Cupriavidus necator: one gene and its partner. The protein of the gene in region 2 interacts with the protein of the main gene of each other region in a pairwise test. Links are inferred from orthologs where the notes say so. Each region holds a gene or a part of one and is shown on either strand. Other genes may lie near its edges.

Region 1 (3,310 bases), 2.1 Mb from region 2 along the record:
CGGTGCACAGCAGCGGCACCGGCACGACTTCGCCCTTGGGCATCACGCGGTTGAGGTTGTCGATCCACACCGGCACGAACTCCACCCCGGGGCAGGCCCGCGCCAGGTGGTAGATGCCGCTCTTGAACGGCAGCAGGCGCGCGTCGGTGGTATTGCGCGTGCCTTCGGGAAACAGGATCAGCGAGTCGCCGGATGCCAGCGCGCCGTGCATCAGCGCCACCGGGTCGCTGCCTGGTTCGCTGCGGGTGCGGTCGATCAGCAGCGCGTGGAATACGTCGCGGCCGATAAAGCGCCGCAGCGACGAGCGATCCCAGTAGTCGGCACCGGCCACCGGGCGCGTGACTGTGCGCAGGTCGGGCGGCAGGCAGCCCCAGATCAGCACGAAGTCGCCGTGGCTGCTGTGGTTGGCAAAGTAGACGCGCTGCACCGCGGCGGGGATGCAGCCCTGCCAGTTGGCGCGCATGCCGGTCAGCAGCCGGGCGAAGACGATGATGGCGCGCGCGGTCGCGCGGGCAAGCCACATGGTTGGTTACCTCAGGATCACGGTCAGCAAGGCCAGCGCCAGCTGGCACACAGTCAGCGCGGCGCTGGCGCGCACCAGCCGCAGCGCACCGCGGGCGCGGTCCGGCAACGGACGGCCGGCGCGCTGCGCCGGCATCCAGCCCAGTTCGAGCAGCGCGGCGTCCAATCCGGCCAGGTCGGGCTGGTCCTGCCGCCCGGCCGCGAGCGCATCGAACAGCCGGCGGTCGATGGCAACGCGCAGCAGCAGCCAGACCTGGGGCAGCGCCAGCAGCAGCGACGCGGCCGCCAGCACGCGCGGGACCGGCGTGGCCACCCCCAGCCATACCGTGGCCACGCCGAAAGCCAGCCCGGCCGCGCCGATCCACACGGCGCCCGACAGCGCCCCGGCGACGGCGTGCGCGATCCAGGCATCAGTGCCTTGCGTGAACTCAGCGGCCATCATCGGGCTCCGGCATGGCGGGACGGTCCAGGCAGCGTTGCAGCGCCTCAGCATGTTCGCGCCCGAGCACCACCGCCGGGCGATGCTCGCGCAGCAACGCCAGCGCAGCGCCGGCGTCGCGCAGTCCCTGCTGGCGCGCCAGCCATGCGGCGGCAACCAGCGCGCTGCGCGAATAGCCGAGCGCGCAGCTGACCAGCACGCGGCGGCCCTGCCGCTGCCAGGCGTCGAGTTGAGCCACGGCCTTGTCCAACTGCTCCGGCGTCGGCACGGTCAGGTCCAGTACCGGCACGCAACGATACGCAAGCGCCGGGTCGGTGGCTGCGCGCGACAGTTCGGCGGTCAGGTCGAGGACGGCGTCCGCCCCGATCGCGCGCAGTTCGGCGCGGGTCGGGAAGCGGCCAACCCAGATGCCGTCCGCGATGGCACTGGGCTGCGGCGCGCGCCGCGTCCACCAGCGCGAATTGAGGAAGGCGCCCAGCAGGTACGGCGCCAGCACCCAGCGCGCGGCCGGGGCCATCATCCCATCGCCGTCCTTCTGGAACCACGCCGGCGCGGCCAGCGCGTAGATCCGGGCGACGCAGGCCAGCGCCAGCGCGGCCCACAACAGCAGCAACGCCAGCGTCACCGACGCACCCACCGCCAGCACCGCGCACAGCAACCCCACCAGCGCGCCCACGGTGTAGCGGCGCGACAGCTGGCGCGTGCGCGCATCCGGCGCGCCTGCAGCGGGCCGTTGCATCGGGAACAGGTAAACGCACAGCCAGCCCACCAGCGCGCCGGTGGGCACATCGATCAGGTGGTGCTGCCAGGTGGTCAGCACCGAGACCCCGATCAGCGCAAACCAGCCGTGCAGCAGCCAGCGCCAGCCGCCGCGCAGGTGCGCCGCAAAGGCGACCCACAGGATCACCAGCAGGCTGATATGCAGCGACGGCGCCTGGTTGAACGGCAGGTCGAAACCGCCCAGCAGCGTGAACAGCTGGCCCGGCAGGCCGTCGGCCTCGGGCCGGGCAAAGCTGAAGCGCAGCGGGAAGGCGATAAAGCACGCCACCGACACCAGCTGCGCCAGTACCAACCGCCTGACGTGCGTGAGCAGCGCCGCGCGCGTGCGCCACAGGAAGAAGGAGATGCCGTACAGCAGGTCGATCGACCAGTACGGCACGATGGTCCACGGCAGGAACGGGATCCCCTGCTCCCATTCGAAATAGACCGCCGGAACGTTGGCGCGCTGGCTCGCCAGCCAGTTGGCAAAGCCGTAGCTGGAGAAAAAGAACGCGCCGGCCAGCGCCAGCAGCAGGCAGGCCAGCCCCCAGGGCCGGTTGCCTGCAGGCAGCTGCGAATGCGCCCCGGCGCCAACCTCCGTCGGCACCGTGCTCATGCGCCGCGCCTGCGCGCCAGGCTGACGGTGAAGATGCCCCACGGGTCGATACGCTGGGTCACCTTGTCAAAGCCAGCGGCCCGCACCAGTTCGTCCATCTCGGCCTGCGAGCGGCGGCGCATCACCCAGGCGGCGCCGGCGCGGTGGCTGGTGAGCGCGCGCGCGATGAATTCCAGCTGCGGATGCCAGGGCTGGCCGGTGTAGACCAGATAGCCGCCGGGCGGCACCGCGCGCGCCAGGCCCTCGAGCGAGCGCCGCACCATCGCGTTGTCGGGAAACAGTTCGTACAGGCCGGAAACCACCGCCAGTGTCGGCGCCGGTGCCAGCGCCGCCAGGCTGTCGCCGTCGAAGGCATCGCCCTGCTCGAAGCGGGCCACGTCCGCGAGGTCCTTGGCGGCGATCAGGGCGCGGCCCTGCTCGACGTTCAGCGGGCTGTAGTCGCGCAGCAGGATCGACTCGACCGCCGCGGCGCCGCCATCCAGCGCGCCCAGCGCCTCAAGCACATAGCGCCCGTGCCCGGCGGCGATGTCGACGATCCGCACCGGCATGCCGCCCGCGCGCAGCCGCCGCACGGCCTCGGCGATCAGGGCCTCGGCGTGGACCTTGCGCTGGCGGATGCCGCGCCAGCCGATCGCGTCCAGGTACTGCTGGTCGGCCAGCCGGCCCAGCTTGCCGCGGCCCGAGGGGGCGTTGCGGTAAACATAGTCGAGCGTCGAGCCCGAGTCGAAGCCGGTCTCATGGCCCAGCCGCACCCCGTCCGACAGTATTCCGCCCAGCTTCAGGTTGGCCCGCGCCGCGCGCCAGTACCAGGCGGCCAGCCCGACAGGCGCCGACGCCAGGCGGTCGGATTCCTCGCGGAACGGGCCGATCTGGTCGGCATCGAGCAGCGAGCGCGGCGCCGACGGCATGTCGAATTCGCGCAGGATAAAGCGGCGCGCGGCATCGACCGCCAGCTTGCGGTCGCGCTCACCGAG
Region 2 (3,273 bases):
CAAGGCTTGGCCGTGGCCCTGCCGATGCACCCGCCAACCGAGCTGAGGGCGCAGTATGGGATCGTGTCGCTGGCCGGGCGCTCACCGTCGCCGGCCATGCGCGTCTTCGCGGCGCTGGTGCATGAAGCAGTGGCGCAAGCCGGCGGCGGTGCCGCGCTGTAGGCCCAGGTCATGGCCCGGGCGTTGGGGATTCAGCCAGCAGCGACCGCGGGCTGCACAGCTTCGACACGCGACGGCAGGTGCGCGGCCAGCCGGCGGCGCGAGCGCTCAGGGTTGTCCACGTACAGGCCGGCCAGCGACGACACCGATGCGTCGATGGCGAGGATCGCACCGCGCTATTCGCGTGGCCTGCGCACCACGCTGCTGCTGCTGGAAGCCGGCCGCCGGCTGCTGCGAGCGCACGCTGGAACAGGTCTCGATCCAGGAAATCTGCGCGCAGGCCGGCGTCACGACCGGCGCGTTCTACAGCCGCTTCGAAGGCAAGGATAGCTATTTCAGGGCGCTGCAAGCCCTGGTGCTGGCCACGCTGCGCAAGGGCATGGCCGAGCCGCTTGCGCAACTCCACCCGGCGGGCGCCTCGCCGGAACTGGAACTGCGCATCCGCTTTGCGCACCAGGCGCTGGCCGGCACGCTGCTGTACGCGCTGATCAACCGCGACAGCACCTTTGCGCTGTCGGACCGGCGGCTGGATATGGAGATGGCACGGGCGTTCCTGCTGTACGTGGCATAGCCACGCGCCGCCAATGCCAAGAGGCCCCGCGGGGCCTCTTGGTTCTTCCAGCAAGCGCAGCGGGGCTGCCCGCGCCTTACTCCACCGTCACTGACTTCGCCAGGTTACGCGGCTTGTCCACGTCGGTGCCACGCGCGCAGGCCGTGTGGTAGGCCAGCAGCTGCAGCGGCACCACGTGCAGGATCGGCGAGAGATCGCCGTAGTGCTCGGGCAGGCGGATCACCTGGATGCCGTCGGACGACTGGATTTGGGTGTCGCTGTCGGCAAACACGTACAGGCGGCCACCGCGGGCGCGCACTTCCTGGATGTTGGACTTGAGTTTTTCCAGCAGTGCGTCGTTGGGGGCGACGGTGACCACCGGCATGGCTTCGGTGACCAGTGCCAGCGGGCCGTGCTTGAGCTCGCCCGCCGGGTAGGCCTCGGCATGGATATAGGAGATTTCCTTGAGCTTGAGCGCGCCTTCCAGGGCGATCGGGTAATGCAGTCCGCGGCCGAGGAACAATGCGTTCTCGCGGCGCGCGAAGTCTTCCGACCAGGCGATGATCTGCGGCTCCAGCGCCAGCACGCCATGCAGCGCGGCGGGCAGGTGGCGCAGGTTGGTCAGGGCCTTGGCCTCGGCGTCTTCGGTCAGCAGGCCGCGCACCTTGGCCAGCGCCAGCGTCAGCATGTAGAGCGCGGCCAGCTGCGTGGTGAAGGCCTTGGTCGAGGCCACGCCGATCTCGGTGCCGGCGCGCGTCAGGAAGCGCAGCTCGGTCTCGCGCACCATGGCGCTGGTGGCCACGTTGCAGACCGCCAGCGTGTGCACGTGGCCAAGCGCGCGCGCATGGCGCAGCGCGGCCATGGTGTCGGCGGTCTCGCCGGACTGCGAGATCACCACCACCAGCGCGCGCGGATTGGGCACGGTCTCGCGGTAGCGGTATTCGCTGGCGACCTCGACCTGGGTCGGGATCCTGGCAATGCTCTCCAGCCAGTATTTGGCGGTGCAGCCGGAGTAATAGCTGGTGCCGCAGGCCAGGATCAGCACGCTGTCGATGCCGGCAAAGACCTCGGCGGCGCCGCTGCCGAACAGCTCCGGCGAAATGCTTTCAATGCCTTCCAGCGTGTCGCCCAGCGCGCGCGGCTGCTCGAAGATCTCCTTCTGCATGAAGTGGCGGTACGGGCCCAGCTCCACCGACGCGGCGTGCGCTTCGACCACGCGCGCCTCGCGCTCGACCGGATGGTCGTCGACGTCGTGGATGGTCACGCCGTCCAGCGTGAGCTCGACCACATCGCCCTCTTCCAGGTAGATGATGCGGTTGGCGGTGCCGGCCACAGCCAGCGCGTCGGAGGCCAGGAAGGCCTCGTTCTCGCCCAGCGCCACCACCAGCGGCGAACCGGCGCGCGCGCCGACCACGCGGCCGGGCTGGTCCTTGGCGAACACGGCGATGGCGTAGGCGCCGTGCAGGCGCTTGGTCACCGCGCGCACCGAGGCGAACAGGTCGCCGCGCGTGGCACTGCTGGGGTAGGTGTAGGCCTGGTGGATCAGGTGGGCAACCACCTCGGTATCGGTCTGCGATTCAAAGCCGTAGCCGACCGCGCGCAGTTCTTCGCGCAACGGCTCGTAGTTCTCGATGATGCCGTTGTGCACCAGCGCGATGGTCTCGCCCGACAGGTGCGGGTGCGCGTTGACGGTATCGGGCTTGCCATGCGTGGCCCAGCGCGTATGCGCCACGCCGGTGAAGCCGGACAGGCCGGAAGCCTGCGTCTGCGCCTCCAGGTCGGCCACGCGCGACACGGTGCGCGCACGCTCGACCGCATCGTCGCGCACGACGGCGACGCCGCACGAGTCATAGCCGCGATACTCCAGGCGGCGCAGCCCTTCGATCAGGACCGGAACGATATTGCGCGTGGAAACCGCGCCGACGATGCCACACATGCTGAACCCCCGTTTGCTGGCGCCTGCCCGTAGACCTCAGGCGCCGGTATGAATCCTGTGGCGCCGCCTCGCCGAGGCGGCGCGTGCCCTGGCCGCCCGCGGGCGGCCCTCTGACGCTTACTTCTTCGGCTGCTTGACCGGCCGCTGCCAGGCGTCGATGGTCAGCTGCTTGGCCCGCGACAGCGTCAGCTTGTCGGCGGGCGCCTCCTTGGTCAGCGTGGTGCCGGCGCCCAGCGTGGCGCCGCGGCGCACCGTCACCGGGGCCACCAGCTGGGTGTCGGAGCCGATAAAGACATCGTCCTCGATCACGGTGCGGTGCTTGTTCACGCCGTCATAGTTGCAGGTGATGGTACCCGCGCCAATATTGACGCGCGACCCCACCGTGGCATCGCCCACATAAGCCAGGTGGTTGGCCTTGCTGTGCGCGGCCACCTGGGCATTCTTGACCTCGACAAAGTTGCCGATATGCACGTCCTCGCCCAGCTCGGTGCCGGGGCGCAGCCGCGCGTACGGCCCGATGCGCCCGGCGGGGCCAACCCTGGCCTCGTCGATATGGCAGAACGGGTGCACCTGGGCGCCGGCGCCGACGGTGCTGTTGCGGATCACGCAATGGGCGCCGATGCGCACA

What was found.
Region 1: the proteins of glmS (region 2) and I6H87_RS15430 interact in binary tests that used the Escherichia coli proteins (3 or more experiments, as listed by UniProt). The link is inferred for Cupriavidus necator from one-to-one orthologs.

What each region holds. Positions count from the first base shown.
Region 1 is NZ_CP066018.1:3,290,449-3,293,758, reverse strand. Bases 144-3,143 are described here. They hold I6H87_RS15430 (phosphatase PAP2/dual specificity phosphatase family protein), read right to left. Parts: upstream 2,337-3,143; coding sequence 951-2,336; downstream 144-950. Other genes in these bases: I6H87_RS15425 (bifunctional alpha/beta hydrolase/class I SAM-dependent methyltransferase), read right to left, coding at 2,333-3,143; I6H87_RS15435 (hypothetical protein), read right to left, coding at 530-964; I6H87_RS15440 (lysophospholipid acyltransferase family protein), read right to left, coding at 144-523. Outside these bases: more of I6H87_RS15440, read right to left, coding at 1-143; more of I6H87_RS15425, read right to left, coding at 3,144-3,310.
Region 2 is NZ_CP066018.1:1,238,065-1,241,337, forward strand. The notes cover bases 227-3,189. They hold glmS (glutamine--fructose-6-phosphate transaminase (isomerizing)), read right to left. Parts: upstream 2,646-3,189; coding sequence 807-2,645; downstream 227-806. Other genes in these bases: I6H87_RS05730 (TetR/AcrR family transcriptional regulator), read left to right, coding at 344-730; glmU (bifunctional UDP-N-acetylglucosamine diphosphorylase/glucosamine-1-phosphate N-acetyltransferase GlmU), read right to left, coding at 2,763-3,189. In the rest of the region: I6H87_RS05725 (LysR family transcriptional regulator), read left to right, coding at 1-162; more of glmU, read right to left, coding at 3,190-3,273. UniProt on the Escherichia coli protein: Catalyzes the first step in hexosamine metabolism, converting fructose-6P into glucosamine-6P using glutamine as a nitrogen source.